Regions from separate parts of the Sporacetigenium mesophilum DSM 16796 genome, predicted to be linked through region 1. Evidence: riboswitches for the same ligand, from Rfam matches in the RefSeq annotation. Region 1 holds a riboswitch; each other region holds the start of a gene.

Region 1 (4,118 bases):
CAAAAGAATAATTAGGAAAATTTAAATTTATTTAAAAAGATAAGATGTATGACTATATAAAAGAAGATAACCTCTAGTCAAGTGAGCGCCTTAATAAATGAATATGTAAATATAATAGGAGACGCTAAAAATTCATATTGTATGAAGGTTATAATTCTATATAAAAATGACTTAGAATTAGCATATGGAATATTAATATTTTGATTGAATATAACACTTTAGACTGAGATACAAACAGTTAGTTTGCGCTTAAGATAATATTAAATTTTAAAATAAAGCGAAAATAATTGGTTTTATTCTTTATTTTTATGAAGAACTAAAATATAGTTAAGAGATTATTTCTATGAGTATAAACAATAAATCCGACATAAAAATATATTCAACAGAATTACTACCGCCTAAAGGTAATAAGACAGAGGCTGAGCATAAAAAAATAGACTCTGATAAAGGCAAAAAAGAAGATAAAAATAGTGATATAAATATTAATGTATATAATAACATTAGAATACAAATTAGTACTATAGATTATCAGCAAAGAAATATTCAAGAAAAGATATCTTTAATTCAAGCAGAAGAATTAAAGATAAATCAGATAGAAAATTCTCTCAGAAAAGCTAAAGAGATTTATATGGAGTCAATAAAGAATAAAAGTAAAGAGGAATCTAAGTATAAAAATATTATCAAAGATTTTGTAAATCAAGCAAGTAATATAGAGCAATGGTTAGAAGGTAAAAACTATAAGTTAAATAAAGAAAATGAATATAACCAAACCAAGCAAGAATATGTGTATTTAAATAATGAATATAAAGGTATTGATGATATAAATAATGCTTTGAGAGAAATAGCTAATATAAAAACTAAATTAACTGAATCAAAAGATAAGTTAGTTTCATTGGCACAGATGATAGAAAATGTAAAAGTTAAAATAAAAAATGAAGAAAATTATATAGAAGATTATATAGAAGTAATTAAATATACGAAAGAAGCTGTTTTAATAAATCCATCTGAACATATGAAATTTCAAAACAATATTATTAATGATATGGTTCTTAAAATATTTAAATAATATAAAATAAAAAGTATGAGTACTAAAGGTTTTTTATTTAAGCTCATACTTATTTTAAATTCAGAATATAATTTAGTTAGATTTATTGTAGTAAATAAAATAACTTTATTGCAGAAAAAAAGAAAAATATGTAAAATTTCAAAAAACCCTATTAAAATTTGTAAAAATTACGTATAATGGACTTATAATATATTTACAGAAAAATTACATAGGCAAACCTAGAGAAATCTAGCGACGCAAAACTATAGGGACTAAGGTTGGAAAACTATGTTAGCCAGTTGCGAATGAGTTAAAAGTCATTGATATAACGCTACTCGTTCTGGGTAGCTTTTTTTGTAAAAAAATATAGAGAATTTTGTCAAAATTTAGCTTAATACATAGTAAAAAAGATAAAAATAGTATATAATTTAATATATTAGTAACTAAAATTGTTAGAAAATGTATATATTTGTAGAAAAATGTGAAAAAATTGTACAATAAGAAAAATTAAATAGGTAAATCTAGGGAAACCTAGGGACACAAAGCTAGAGGGACTAAGGTTATTATAACTATGTCAGCCAGTTGCATCCGAGCGAAATTTACATAACTTATGTATCTTTATTTAAGTGCGTTCGTATTTAACTATTCCCTTTGGAGTAGTTTTTTTATTTATAAGGAGGTAGGCATGAATACATACGATTTAATAAAAATAGGGTTAGGCGCTACAGATTTAAGAAGTAAAGCTATAGCACATAATATTGCAAATATAAATACACCAGGATACAAAAGAAGATATGTAAGTTTTGAAGAAACATTAAATAGCGCAACACCTGAAATAGAAGAAAAAGTAGATAAGTCAACTAGCATGAGAGTAGATGGGAATAACGTTGATTTAGAAGTAGAAAAGGTAAATCAAGCAGCTACAAGTCTTCAATATAATGCATTAGTAACTTTAGCAAATAGCAAGATATCAATGACAAAGAGTATTATATCTGGGAGGTAATTAAATGAGTGTTTTTAGTGGGATGAGAATAAGTACAAGCGGATTATCATCAGAAAGGCTTAGAATAGATACAATATCTTCAAATATAGCCAATATGAGTACTACAAGGGGAGCTAATGGAGAAGCATATAGACGTAAAGTTGCAATATTTGAAGAAAACTTTGATAAAAAGTTAGGAATGCTAGGGGTAAAGACTACAGCTATAGAAGAAGATAAATCACCTTTAAAGCAAGTTTATGATCCATCTCATCCTGATGCAAATGAAAAGGGTTATGTAGAATATCCAAACGTAGATATTTTAGTAGAAATGTCAGATTTAATGGCTGCATCAAGAGCTTATGAATCCAATGTAGATACATTAAATGCTCAAAAAAACATGATATCTAAGGCTTTAGAAATAGGAAGGTAGGGGTAGCAAATGCAGATAACTGAAATAGCACAAATTGGCAGTAAGGTAATAAATAGTGACAATAAGGTAGCAGAACAATCTAATTCAAATTTCTCAGATATATTTAAACATGCTATAGATAATGCTAATGGAGCTCAAGTAAGCTCAGATAATATGGTACAAAGCCTTATAAAAGGAGAAGACGTAGCAATGCATGACGTTATGTTATCAGTACAAGAATCGCAAATGTCTATGCAATTACTTCTTGAAGTAAGGAACAAGTTTGTTGAAGCATATCAAGAAATAAATAAGGTGCAAATATAGCCTTTTAAGCAAGGAGCAAATAAATGGAACAACAAAATATAATGGAAAAAGTGAAAAGGTTTTTTTCTAATAACGTTGAAAAATTCAAGTCTTTAACCAATGCTAAAAAAATAGCAATTGGAGTAGGTGTCCTAGCTGTTATACTTGCTACTATATTTACAGCAATGTATGTTAAAAAAAGTAAGTATGATGTTTTATTTTCAAACCTAGATCCTAAGGATGCTGCAAGTATATCACAGGAACTAGAATCTAGAAAAGTAGATACGAAAATAGAAGGAAATACAATATATGTTCCAAAACAAGAGGTAGATAAATTAAGGCTAGAACTTTCTCCAACTATAACTAATGGCTCAAAGGGTTTTGAATTAATGGATGAAGGTTCTTCTATAGGATTGACAGATGAAGAATTTGAAATCAAGAAACAAAGAATGATACAAGGAGAAATTGAAAAGACAATAAAAAGCTTTTCTCAAGTAGAAAATGCTAGAGTACATATTACCCAAGGTGAAAAGTCCGTATTTGTAAAGGAATCAACACCAGGAAAAGCAGCAGTATACATAACACTAAAACCAGGAGCTAATTTGAGTAACTCGCAGGTTAAATCAATAGTATCTTTAGTATCTGGAAGTACAAACGATATACCTAAGGAAAACGTAGAAGTAGTAGATCAAAATATGAGGCTTTTATCAGAAGGAATATTTGATGAAGATAAACAAAAAGATCTTCCAAATGGAGCTAATTTAGATGAAACAAAACAAGCTGAATCTAAATTAAATACTCAGCTGAAAAAATCTATAGTAGATATGTTGGAGCCTATGTTTGGCGCTGGTAAAGTAAAAGCAACTGTTAATACAGATCTTAATTTTGACACTACACAAACAACGCAAATAAAAATAGATCCAGAAAAGGTTATTAAGAAAGAGACACGTTCTGAAAATACATCTACAGATAACTCTAATGGAGGTTCGCTAGTAGATAATAATATGAGCAATACAGCAAATAATGGGGCCGGCAAAAATCAAAGTAAAGAAGAGACAATTGAGTACGAAGTAGGAAAAACAGAGACTAATATAATTAGCGCTCCAGGAGAGGTAAGAAGAATAACAGCATCTGTAGCTATAGATGGTGATTTAGGCGCTCCAATTACAAGGAATGTAGAAGATTTGGTATCAAATGCTATAGGGATGGATAAAGATAGAGGGGATAGTATATCTGTGGTATCAATGGAATTTGATCCAGCGGCCAAGGCTGAAAGAGAAAAAGAATTACAAGCCATGGAAGAAGAGGAACAGATGGAGAAATTGTTTAAAATAGGGACTTATGTAATTATAGCTACATCAGTATTAATTATAATATTA
Region 2 (4,118 bases), on a different contig from region 1:
AATTCTCTGATGTAATAAATATATTATTTAAATCAACAGGGATATATCCTGCTGCTATAAGTATTTCTATTGGAACTGTTGTTGTAATACCTATTTTCTTCATAATGCGCCTCCTCAATTTCTAGGATACAAAAACAATAAAATTCGCTACGCTCATGTCGCCAACGACCTTGAAAAACAGGTCCGTTGCTCAAGTTTAGCAGTTGGAAATTAAAATTTCCTTAAAATAAAAAAAAGAGGCTTAACAGCCTCTTTATAAACAAAAATTACAAAAGCACATACTACAACAGTTGTAATACATAGCCCTAGTTTTGTTTATAGACAGGATGGTACTAATAAACTGTCTTTATTTAATTACTTAGTTATTTTATCATATGCTTTGTATATATTCAATTATTAAATAATTACTTGTTATTTATACTTAGGCACTTCGTAAACTATGTTTACGTTATTATACATATATGATGTATTGTTCATTATATTAGCTATTCCATTTGCCCAGTTTACATCTGTTGCATATCTATGCCAAGTGACATCATAATTCCATCTCATTTTATATAAGGTGTTTTGATTGTATTTTGAACTATTAACATAATTTTTTGATATCCAATCTGCAGCTCCATATATAGCTGAGTCTACACTTGTCCATCCATTACAATATGCAGCCTCTGCCCCATATACGTTTGCATTTTTGTCTATAGCCCCTATTCCAAAGAAATTATATACAACAGCAGGTTTGCTAAGAGTTTGACCTTTATATGAATATACAGTCTCTCCTTGTGCTAAACGGGAAGTTCCATATCCAGTTTCCCACATAGCATGAGATACTAAATATATAACATCTACATTATGTTTTTTTGATGCATCTATAAATACACTAGCTTTGTTAGCAAATATATTTGTTTGGTTAGATTTAAACTTTAGATTATTCAAATAAGTATTTAGTTTTTCTTCAGATATGTCTCTATATGTATTTAGCTTTAAAAATTGATACATTCCATTTTGAGTTTTTGCAAAATTTGTTGGATCTAAATAATATTTAATATCATCTTCAACAGCTCTTATAAAACTAGTAAGAGTAATTGAACTTCTAACATTTGCTGAATGTATAACTTGATCTAGTACTGCTTGTTTTGCTAAATGTTCATTTAAACTATAATTTAAAACCTTTTCCTCAACAGTTCCACTATTGTTTGCATAATTTCCACCTGGGTTATTTATTGGTCCATTATTAGGAACTTCAGGTTCACTTGGTGTTTGAGTAGTTGGAGGTGTTTGTACTTCATTTAAATACCTGCTTGCTACACATCCACTTTGATTATTATATTTTATATGACTCCATCCATCTTTTTCTGATGTTACTTCTACTGCTGCACCTTTATTTAATACTGTAACTACCTTATGTGTAGTACCAGGGCCGCTTCTCATATTCAGGCCATCTACATTTACAGTTTTAGCTATAGTAATTACTGGCTGACTATTATCTGGTAATTTAGGTTCCTCTGGCTTTTGAGTAGTTGGAGGTGCTTGCACTTCATTTAAGTACCTACTTGCTACACATCCAGTTTGATTATTATATTTTATATTACTCCATCCATCTTTTTCTGATGTTACTTCTACTACTGCACCTTTATCTAAAACAGTTATTACCTTATATCTAGTACTTGGGCCCATTCTCATATTAAGGTCATTTACATTTACGACTTTCTTTACAGTTTTTGCAGTTTGTTCATTATTATCTGTAACTTTATCTTCCTTAGGTGTCTCAACCGGTTTAGGCGCCTCAACTGGTTTTGACTCTGTCTTATTATCTAAGTATCTACTTGCTACATGTCCGCTCATATTATTAAATTTAATTTGTGACCAACCATCTTTTTCTGATACTACTTCTACCTCTGTCCCCTTGTTTAATACCTTATTTACCCTAAATGCAGTACTTGGTCCACTTCTCATATTTAACCCATCTACATTTACTACCTTTATTGTTATATTAGCATTATCTTGTTGGTTAGATGAAGTACCTACACTTATATATTGACCAGATACCCATCCTTCTTTTCCTGACTTGGCTTCTATTTTATACCACCCATTTGAATTTTCTAATATTTTTACTTCTTCATTTTTTTTAAGTGTAAAAAGCACCTTGTTATTTGTACCTGGGCCACTTCTTACATTTAATGAAGAAGCTGTAACTACCCCTACACTTGGAGCTGCATTAGCATCTACTGCTGCTAACGGAAGTACAGCTAGAGTTGTTAAAATTATCGGCATCTTTTTTTTCAAAAAACCACTCCTTAGTATAAAATTTTTTAATACTTATTAATCCGCTCCTTTCGGTAGCTGGCTGGCATAATTATACTTATGGTTATTAATATAAAATTAGCCCCTTTAGCTTTGCGTCTCTAAGTTTTCCTAGGTTTGCCTTTATCGAGTTTGTTATATTTTATACTACCCCTTGAAACTAAATTTAGTTTGCGTAGTATTGCATTCAATTTAATTATAATATTTTTTTATACTAATTTCTACATATTATGTAAATTATTACAATATATTTACATAATAATGTATTCATCAAATAACAATAAAACCCTTTATATTTTAACAAAAACTAAAATTCGCTATGTTCACGTCTTAAGCGGTATTGAAAACTAGGTACGTTACTCAAAATCGTATTTATTACCACAAAAAAAGAAGGTGCTATATAGCACCTTCTCTTATATAATACATTTTAGATTTATTTTAAAGTTTTAGCATATTCTTTAAGTTTTGCCTCTTCTTCATTTTTTGGTTCTGGTAAAACTATATTATGTGGCATTTTCTTACCGTTTTCATCAACACATATAAAAGTTGTAAATCCATCTACAATAACCTTATCTGTATCATCATTTTTTATAACCTTACCATACACAGTCATACTAGTATTTCCTGTATAAACAACTTTAGTTTCAAGAGTTATAATCTCTCCTTTTTTTACAGGGCAAGTGAATTTAAGTCCATGCATTTTTAAACAAACCATGTTGTCAGGATTTTTATATGTACTTGCAGCAGCAATAAATGCACCTTCTATAAACCATTCTGCCATTCTTCCAGCAAATAAAGTCCCATGGTGATTTAAATCTTCTGATTTCACTAACTTTGACATTGTATAGTGTTTCATTCTGTGCTCCCCCTTGTTCGTCTTATAATTTAAAAATAGAATTATTTACTATATTCATTTAATAATTGTAAAATCCTTCTTAAATTGATAATAATCATGTTTTAAAATAAAAAAGAAAGCATTTTTATATGCTTTCTTTTTAATTAACTATTTATTATTTTTTTAGTTGTTGAGTTATTGTATATACTATTTGGAACTACATTTATTAATTCATTTAATTTCTGCTTACATTTTTCCATATCGCCTTTTTCTTTGTATATCATGGCTATATTGTATAATGAGTGGTCGTAATAGTTGTCTTTTGCTGTATATCTACTAATATAGTTATTGTAGTATTTTAAAGCAGTATCATAATCCTTCATAGATTCATATATGCTACCTAATATAAATATAGATTCAGAAACATATAACTTGTCTTTTCCATATTCCGCAAGATATTCAAAACTCTTTATAGAATCTTTACGAAGCCCTCTCTTCTTTTCATCTAATGCTTTTTTGTAGAGAGCGTGTTCATCTGCAATTACAACTTCTTTTTTAATTATAGGTTTATTGTTTCCAATTTGAAACTTAAGATCATTGTTTTCTTTCTTTGAATTTGCTAAGTCTTCTTTATAATCTCCAACTTGAGTATTTAATGTACTAACTTGGTTGTTTAAATTCGATATTTCATTATAGCCATATATAGATTGACCTATTATGCCAGCTGCTAAAAGAACAATTATTGCTACAGGAATATTATTTTTTTTCTTAGTTTTATTAGGTTTAGCCTTTTTTTCTTTTGGCACTTTCTTAGTTGGCTTTTCAATATTTTCATCTATTTTATATACTCTTTTGTCTATAAACTTTATTACAATCTCATTGCTTTTATCTAGTGTCAAAGCTTTATTGAAATAATCCCTTGCAATTATTTCATCTTTTCTTTCCATACAAAGTAGCCCCAAAACTATGTATGGCTCTATAA
Region 3 (4,118 bases), on a different contig from region 1:
TACCAAAACAGCTTTCTGTAAATACTAGTAAGTCAAATCCAGGAGTAATTAATGTTTACGATAAGATACATGATACTATAGATAAAGCGACATTAGATACAGTAACTTTAAATATAACCCATAATGGAAAAGAAGTTTTAAATAAAACTAAATTAGCAAGTGAGTTAAATTTCGATTTACCTCTTTCTATGCAATCGGAAGGTATATATAAAATAGAAGTTACAGCAGTTGATACGGCTGGAAATACAGCAGAGCCTGTTACAAATTATATTACTATAGATACATCTAAACCAGTAGTAGACATAAAAGTAAGTAGCTTAGGTGTTGATACTAATAGTAATAATGATGTTAATAAAAAACATAAAAATGATTTTAATAGTGGTGCTTTAAATGTTGGTCATAAAAAGGTTGATAAAGTAACCCCTGTTATAACAATAAAAGATGTTACAACAACACCAGAGGACTTATCATTTGTTTTGAATGGAAAATCTATTGAATATGATACTAAACCACTTGTTTCTGGTTATGGTATGGAGGTAACTTTTAAAGAGCCTATATATATTGAGAATATATATGACTTATCTATATCTGTTGGAGATAAGGCTACAAGAAAAGATATATCTAATAAATCTTATATTATATCTAATATATCTGATAGAACTAAATTTACAAGTAATCTTAACTTTGCTATTGATAGAAGTGCTCCAGATATTAAATCTGTAAAAGCAGGAAACAAAACTATTTCTAAAGGAAGCAAAATATATTTAAATTCTAAAGATAGTAAAACAATTACAGCAGAGATTGAAGATAAATTAAGTGAATTAAAAGATTTAAATATACAGACAATAATAAAACCTTCTAACGGCTCCTCTTCTACATCTAGAGATAGTTATACATTTAATTCAGATGATAGTTATTCAGTAGTAATTACAGCTATTGATAAGGCTGGAAATGACTCTACTTTTGATTTTGATGTAATTGTAGATACAGGAATTCCTAAAATAACTATAGAAGGTATAAAAGATGGCCACTACTCTAACAAAGAAATTAAACCAAGTATAAGTATAGATGATGATACTGCTAAGCTAACTATGACTCTTAATGGCAAACCTTATACTACAGATACTGTTATAGAAAAAGAAGGTAAATACAACTTAGTAGTAAAAGCTGAAGATGACGCTGGTAATATTCAAGAAATAATTATATCATTTGTAGTAGATAAAACAAAACCTGTAATAACAATTACTGGTATAAAAAATAATCAAACATATACTGAAGGTAAAATAAAACCACTTATAAAGTGGGATGATCCTGAAGCCCTTTTAACTATACTTCTAAATAACTTAGACTACTCAGGTGAAATAATAGATAAAGATGGAGCCTATATCCTTTATGTAAAAGCTACTGATAAAGCCGGTAATATATCTGAAGAACAATTTAGATTTAAAGTTAATTTATCAAAACCTGAAATAGAAGTTTTAACCATAGAAAACAATAAAAAATATAATAGCCCTGTAACTTTAGATATTAAATTTATAGATGCTGTAAAGTATACAATCCTTGTTAATGGTAAAGAGTATAAAGTTGGTGATACTATAGTTGAACCAGGCTCTTATACACTTACTATTATAGCAGAGGACGAAGATGGAAATAAAAGCGAAGAAACAAGAACCTTCACTATAGACACAGCGGTAGATGCTGTTGCTTTCAAAAATGAAGAAAAAAGTGTTGAAACTGCTTCTAACTACAAAACAAAAGCTATAGCTGCTGTATCTACAGTATCTGCAGCCCTTATAGGAGCATTTGCATGGTTTGTAAGAAAAAAATAATATAGCAACATAAAGAAACTCCTTAATTCATATTCAATATGATTTAAGGAGTTTTTATTATTTTCTTCTACGTTTTTTCTTTGATATATCTTCACCGTAATAATAGTAGTTTGCATAACTCTTCTTATCTATTACCATTTTATTAAGAACAGCTCCAAGTATTTTAGCATTAACTTTATCTAAACGTTCTTTAGCTATTTTAGCCATTTCTATATCAACTTCTCCAGAAGCACATACCATTATTACTCCATCGCAATAACTAGATAACACAGCTGCATCAGTTACTATTCCAACTGGTGGAGTATCTAATATAATATAATCATAATTATCCTTGAAACTATTAACTAAATTTCTCATTTTATTAGAGCTTAGCATTTCAGATGGATTAGGTGGTATTTGACCAGATGCAACTATATCCAAATTTTCTATATCAGTTCTTTGAATACATTGATCAAAGGTTTTATAGCTTAAAATAACATCAGTCAAACCGTATATATTAGTAATTCCAAATTGTTTATGAATACTTGGTCTTCTTAAATCACAGTCTATTAATAAAATTTTCTTTCCTAAGTTTGCAAAAGATACTGCTAAATTACATGCTGTAGTACTTTTTCCTTCACCTTGCATTGAACTAGTTACAACTATAGTTTTTACATTTTTATCTATATTACTAAACTCTATACTAGTTCTTATACTTCTATAAGCTTCTGATATAGGCGACTTAGGATCTGAATGGGATATAATGTTTTTCACAAGTTACCTCCTGTATCTTTAATGTACTTGCGAATCAAAACTCATTAGCCGCACTTTCTTCGGCAACTGGCTAGCATAGTTACACTTATTATATAAGTATAACATTAGCTCCTATAGCTTTGCGTCTCTAAGTTTCCCTAGATTTGCCTTTATCGAATTTTAATTCTAATTTAAATTTTATCGCTTTTCTAACTTATTGTAAACAAAAATCGACTAATTTCCCTATATTCTCTCTGCTACCCTTAACTTTGCACTTCTTGATCTTGGATTTACTTCTATTTCTTCATCCGATGGAAGTATAGGTTTTCTACTTATAACTTTTAAAAGAGATTCTTTATCACATTGACATATAGGAAGTTCTGATGGGCATATACAATCAATAGCTAAATCCTTATATGCATTTTTAACTATTCTGTCTTCCAGCGAATGGAAAGTTATTATACATATTCTCCCACCAGGATTCATTATAGAAGTTGCATCCTCTATCATCTTGTTTATTATTCCAAGCTCGTTATTTACTTCTATCCTTATAGCTTGAAAAGTTCTCTTAGCTGGATGAGGCCCATCTATTCTAGCTTTTTTAGGTATAGCCTTTTTTATTACCTCAACAAGTTCACCAGTAGTTTCTATAGGTTTTTCATTTCTTTCTTGTACAATAAATTGAGCTATACGCTTAGCCCAGTTATCTTCACCGTAATCTCTTATTATTCTAGCAAGGTCTCTTTCATCATACTCATTTACAACTTCATATGCAGATAATGAACTTCTTATATCCATTCTCATATCAAGAGGAGCATCTTGCATATATGAAAATCCTCTTTCAGCTTCATCAAGTTGATGAGATGAAACTCCCAAATCTGCCAAAACACCATCTATTTTGTTAATACCTAACTTTTCTAATTCTTCTTTTAGATGAACAAAGTTTCTATGGACAAGTTTTACTCTATCAGAGTACTCACCAAGTCTTTCTTTTGCAGTATTTATAGCATTAATATCTTGATCAAAGCATACCAAAAGTCCATTAGGTCCAAGTTTTTTTACTATTTCCTTTGAGTGACCTGCACCACCTAAAGTACAATCCACATATACACCGTCTGGCTTTATATTTAAATTATCTATACATTCATTTAAAAGTACCGATACGTGATGAAATTCCATATTAACTCTCCTTATTTTTCATTTATGTCTTTATCTATTATGTTTTTAGATTTCTTAGTAAAATATACATGAATTATTAATGCAGCTATTATTCCAACTAAGCTTATAACCTGTGCCATTCTAAGCGGACCTAACATTAAACTGTCAGTTCTAAGTCCTTCTACAAAGAATCTACCTATTGAATAAGCTATTATATATAATACAGTAACTTCACCTTCATATTTTTTGTTTTTTCTAAATAACATTAAAAATGTAAATACTCCTACATTCCATATAGATTCATATAAAAATGTTGGATGAACTTTTTGACCATCTACAATTATGCCCCAAGGTAAATTTGTAGGACCACCATGAGCTTCTTTATTTAAAAAGTTTCCC
Region 4 (4,118 bases), on a different contig from region 1:
CAAATCCTTTATTAATAAGGATTTTCATAGTTTCAAGTCCTATTTCCATTTTGTATCTCCTTTATTCTTTTAATATTTACGAACTAAGATTCATTTTAAAAGAAGGCTCTGTTAGACAATTCTGTGATAAGTAAAAAATAAAAATAACTGTATCCTAGTATTTAGAACATATATACGATGTGATACAGTTATTGATTAATTTTAACAGTAAGTGATTCTTAATTTATAAACATTATCCACAATTTACGCAACCAAATTATATAACATTGATGGAATGTTACAGTATTTAGTTGCGTTTTATATAAAGAATACGTATTTTATTTATTAGGATGCTCATCATTTTTTGTAAAATATTTATTAAATATCTTCTTTATTGACTCTAAATTTCTAACTAAGTAATTTACAATAGCAATATTTAGGAGAATTGCTATTGGTGCATTGTACTCATTTACTTTTAATAATGTTAAAATATATAAAGCTAATACGGGAATAAATAAAGCTATAATAGTTAAAATAATGCTTAGCTTTAAAGGTTTTACATCTGAAAAAGAATACGTCCACTCAATTACTACTCCTGAAGCGAACAATAAAAAAGTTGCAAAGTAAAATATAAATTTATTGCTTTCTTTAAATGTAAAAAAAAGAAATAGTGAAATTGCAAGCATAATAGCACTATATATATAATTTATGAATTTTACTGATTCCTTAATTTTAAGCACTCCCTCCATTATATTTAATATAAAGTTTTATACAACTGTAAACTTTGATTATACTATATACTATATTTTAAGTTAGTTCAATAAGTCTGTTCTTTATAGTATATCTAGTAATATAAGTTTCTTTAGTTGCTACATTAACTAACATATCTCTGATTCTATCAGATTTCTTATTCTTTTTGCTTATTTGTAAAAACTTAAACCAAGCCAAATAGTTGTTCAAATATTTACTGGACACACCATTAAATACCTGTATCCATCTCTTAAATCCACTATGAAGGGCGTTTATATGTTGTAAATGATATACGCTATCTATCATTTGTTTTCCTCTAGGAATTTGTTTTAAGCTTACCTTAAGTTCTTTATCTATCTTAGGATATGATTTATGTGAATCTGTACAAAAAGTAACATCTTTGCCTATTTTTCCATCAAAGAAGTTAACTATTTCATTTTTAGTTATTCTACCTTTACACACAGTACCCATAAGGATATTTCCTTTTCTATCTATGGCTGATTCTATACAAATTTGTTCTTTTGATATACCTCTCTTTTTCTTATCGTACTTTCCTTTACCTCTTTGTCTAGGCTCTCTAGGCATAATAAAAGTAGTACTTTTTGAGTGATTTCCTTTATAGGATTCTCTTAAAAAAACTTCATCTACTTCAACTATTCCTTCAACAATATCATTTTTTAGTGATAAATTAATTACATCTAGTATTCTATGTCTCATAAAAAAAGATGTTTTAACGCCTACACCTACTTCTTCTGCACATTTTCTTATAGAAAGTCCTAATATCATTAACTCACAATATTTTAGCCATTTATCTAAACTCAAATTAGTGCTAGAAAATGGAGATAGTGTCATCTCATCAAAAGTAGTACGACATCTCTTACAGATATATCTTTGTCTACCTCTAGATTTGCCATTTTTATTAACTTCTTTGCATTGGCACTTAGGACATTCATATCCCTTAGAAAATCTACTTTCTTTGATATTATCTTTAATTTCATCCGAATTGAATAAATTACTTAAAATTTCCTGTGCTATAGAAATTAGGTCTCTAAGTTCATTTTTGTTTAGACTTTTTACTAGGGCTTTCATACTTTTTGTAGGCATAATATAATCATCCTTTCTAAAAATTTATTGAAACATAGCAGATATCTATATTATAACCTATTTTTATATAATTAATCACACAATTGTCTAACATAGCCTAAAAGAATTAATAAAGCTTTAAAGTAATTAAAAAAGCTATTCAAAAAGAATAGCTTTAATAGACACACATCTATGCTCTCTTCGGCAACTGGCTGGCATAATTACACTTACAAGTGTAAAATTAGCCCCTTTAGCTTTGCGTCCCTAGGTTTCCCAAAGTTTGCCTTTATCGAATTTTAGTCCTATATAATTATTATATATTTTATATAATATCTTGTAAATATATGTATCACCATCTACTGTCTATTTCAGTTAAAGTTTTGCCTATCTCATCTTTTATAGAAATTACTTTATTAGAGTTAGTGTAAGGAGTATCTGTATAATTTATTATAATAATTTTACTATGTTTAGGAATGTATTCTATAAGGCTTGCTACAGGATACACAACTAATGATGTACCTAATACTAATAGACAATCGCAACTAGATACCCTATTTATAGCTTCAGAGAATAAAGGTACATTCTCATCATACAAAACTATGTCTGGCTTTATTAATCCACCACATTCACATTTGTAATTTTTTAAATATTCATTTTGAGAATAACTATTACCACAAATTAAACAAGTTCCAGTATCAACATTCCCGTGTATATTTAACACATTTTTACTGCCAGCTAATTGATGTAGATTGTCCACATTTTGAGTTATAATACTTGAAATATAGCCTTCTTCTTCCCATTTTGCCAAAATTTCATGAGCAATATTAGGCTTAAACTTATTAAATACGAAAAATTCTTTAAAAAACTTATAAAACTTCTCAGTATTTCTTAAAAAATATCCTTTGGATAAAGCTACTTCTGGAGTAGTTGAGTATATTCCATTTGATGATCTAAAATCAGGAATTCCAGACATTGTACTAATACCTGCTCCTGTTAACACCACTGTATTTTTTGATTCTTTTAAGATTTTTACTATTTCTATATAATTATTATCCATATAGTCACATCCTTTTTACTATTTCTACTATATTATATCCTTATATTAAAAAATAGGGCGATTATTTAATCGCCCTATTACAATATAACTTTTATATACTATTTTTTATTCTTCAGTCATGCTCATAGAAGCAGTGCCAGTTTTACCTACTTCTGCTAAATCATCTAAAGCATATTCTACTAATGCTTTGAAGTTATCAGAAGAATGTGTAGCACCAGATACAGCTGCAACATCACCTATAAGTTGCTTATCAACTAATGCTTTTTCTAATTCAGGCATATATTTTTCTGGATAAGTTTTTGCAACTGGTTCCATATTAGCTTTGTACTCTGCATCTTCAGACTTTAACTTACCAGCTTCATTTATATAATCAAAATTTACATTTGCAATTTTATGATCTTTTATTTCAAGTTCTACAAAAGGTTTCCAACCATGATCGTCAAATTTATCTGCTTCAACTTTGTAAGTACCATCTTCATAAAGAGGTACTATTGCCGCTGTAGTATCCCCAGTTTTTGCCTTTTCTATTGCAGCTGCTGCAAGTTCATTAAAGTTTCTAGATGAATGAGTAGCACCAGTTACAACGTCAACTTTTGCTGCATCTTGAACCTCAACTAAGTTAGCTCCTAATTTATCAAACCCTTCTCTTGGTGTATATCCATTAGCTGCTTTAAATCCGTCTATATATCCTTGAACTTCCGTTCTCATCTCTTTTTTCTCATTTGTGTAGTCGTAGTATGCTTCTGTTATTTTGCCATCTTTAACAGTAATATCAACAAATGCAGTCCAGTTTCTAACATCTTTTCTATCATATTCTGCATGATAAGAACCATCTTTTAATCCAGTTGATGGTGCAGCTGTATCTTCTTTAGGTGGTGTACATCCGCTAAGTAGTGTTACAGTCATTAAACTTGTTAACCCTAGGCCTAAAATTCTCTTTTTCATATTTATCCCCCTTAAAATTATAATACTATCATTACCCTTACATTATATGGAGTAAGTATGTAATATGTTAACAAAAATGTTATAAAAATAACGATTTGTTGACACTATAAGTATATTAATCTAAGTACATGATTATGAAAGATTTTATCTATTATTCCACTCACATTTCATATACAATCTGTTATCCTTTAAATTTGCACAAAGTTTGCCATTCATCTTGTTCATTAAGCTTTTTGCAATAGATAATCCTAGCCCGGTACCATTACCTAAACGGGTTTGATCTGCTGTATAAAATCTATCAAAG

Evidence for each region. A riboswitch is a leader RNA that binds a small molecule or an ion and turns the genes downstream of it on or off. The one in region 1 is predicted to bind cyclic di-GMP.
Region 2: it holds a riboswitch for cyclic di-GMP, as region 1 does, so the genes downstream of both, BS62_RS09815 (SH3 domain-containing protein) here and BS62_RS06030 (flagellar basal body protein) in region 1, are expected to answer to the same signal.
Region 3: it holds a riboswitch for cyclic di-GMP, as region 1 does, so the genes downstream of both, BS62_RS07910 (CpsD/CapB family tyrosine-protein kinase) here and BS62_RS06030 (flagellar basal body protein) in region 1, are expected to answer to the same signal.
Region 4: it holds a riboswitch for cyclic di-GMP, as region 1 does, so the genes downstream of both, BS62_RS14005 (IS1595 family transposase) here and BS62_RS06030 (flagellar basal body protein) in region 1, are expected to answer to the same signal.

What each region holds. Positions count from the first base shown of each region.
Region 1 covers NZ_JCANUR010000005.1:17,321-21,438, forward strand. The annotation lists gene BS62_RS06025 (hypothetical protein) at 344-1,066, shown strand; cyclic di-GMP riboswitch class I at 1,268-1,352, shown strand; cyclic di-GMP riboswitch class I at 1,550-1,635, shown strand; gene BS62_RS06030 (flagellar basal body protein) at 1,731-2,048, shown strand; gene flgC (flagellar basal body rod protein FlgC) at 2,053-2,457, shown strand; gene fliE (flagellar hook-basal body complex protein FliE) at 2,467-2,760, shown strand; gene fliF (flagellar basal-body MS-ring/collar protein FliF) at 2,784-4,118, shown strand, end outside.
Region 2 covers NZ_JCANUR010000011.1:29,333-33,450, reverse strand. The annotation lists gene BS62_RS09820 (2-hydroxyacyl-CoA dehydratase family protein) at 1-103, opposite strand, end outside; gene BS62_RS09815 (SH3 domain-containing protein) at 412-2,283, opposite strand; cyclic di-GMP riboswitch class I at 2,333-2,433, opposite strand; gene BS62_RS09810 (acyl-CoA thioesterase) at 2,735-3,157, opposite strand; gene BS62_RS09805 (tetratricopeptide repeat protein) at 3,301-4,118, opposite strand, start outside.
Region 3 covers NZ_JCANUR010000007.1:114,024-118,141, reverse strand. The annotation lists gene BS62_RS07915 (hypothetical protein) at 1-1,829, shown strand, start outside; gene BS62_RS07910 (CpsD/CapB family tyrosine-protein kinase) at 1,887-2,582, opposite strand; cyclic di-GMP riboswitch class I at 2,641-2,740, opposite strand; gene rsmH (16S rRNA (cytosine(1402)-N(4))-methyltransferase RsmH) at 2,805-3,740, opposite strand; gene lgt (prolipoprotein diacylglyceryl transferase) at 3,752-4,118, opposite strand, start outside.
Region 4 covers NZ_JCANUR010000025.1:1,847-5,964, forward strand. The annotation lists gene BS62_RS13995 (hypothetical protein) at 1-49, opposite strand, end outside; gene BS62_RS14000 (hypothetical protein) at 318-719, opposite strand; gene BS62_RS14005 (IS1595 family transposase) at 787-1,833, opposite strand; cyclic di-GMP riboswitch class I at 2,013-2,107, opposite strand; gene BS62_RS14010 (NAD-dependent protein deacylase) at 2,162-2,869, opposite strand; gene BS62_RS14015 (FMN-binding protein) at 2,975-3,814, opposite strand; gene BS62_RS14020 (sensor histidine kinase) at 3,959-4,118, opposite strand, start outside.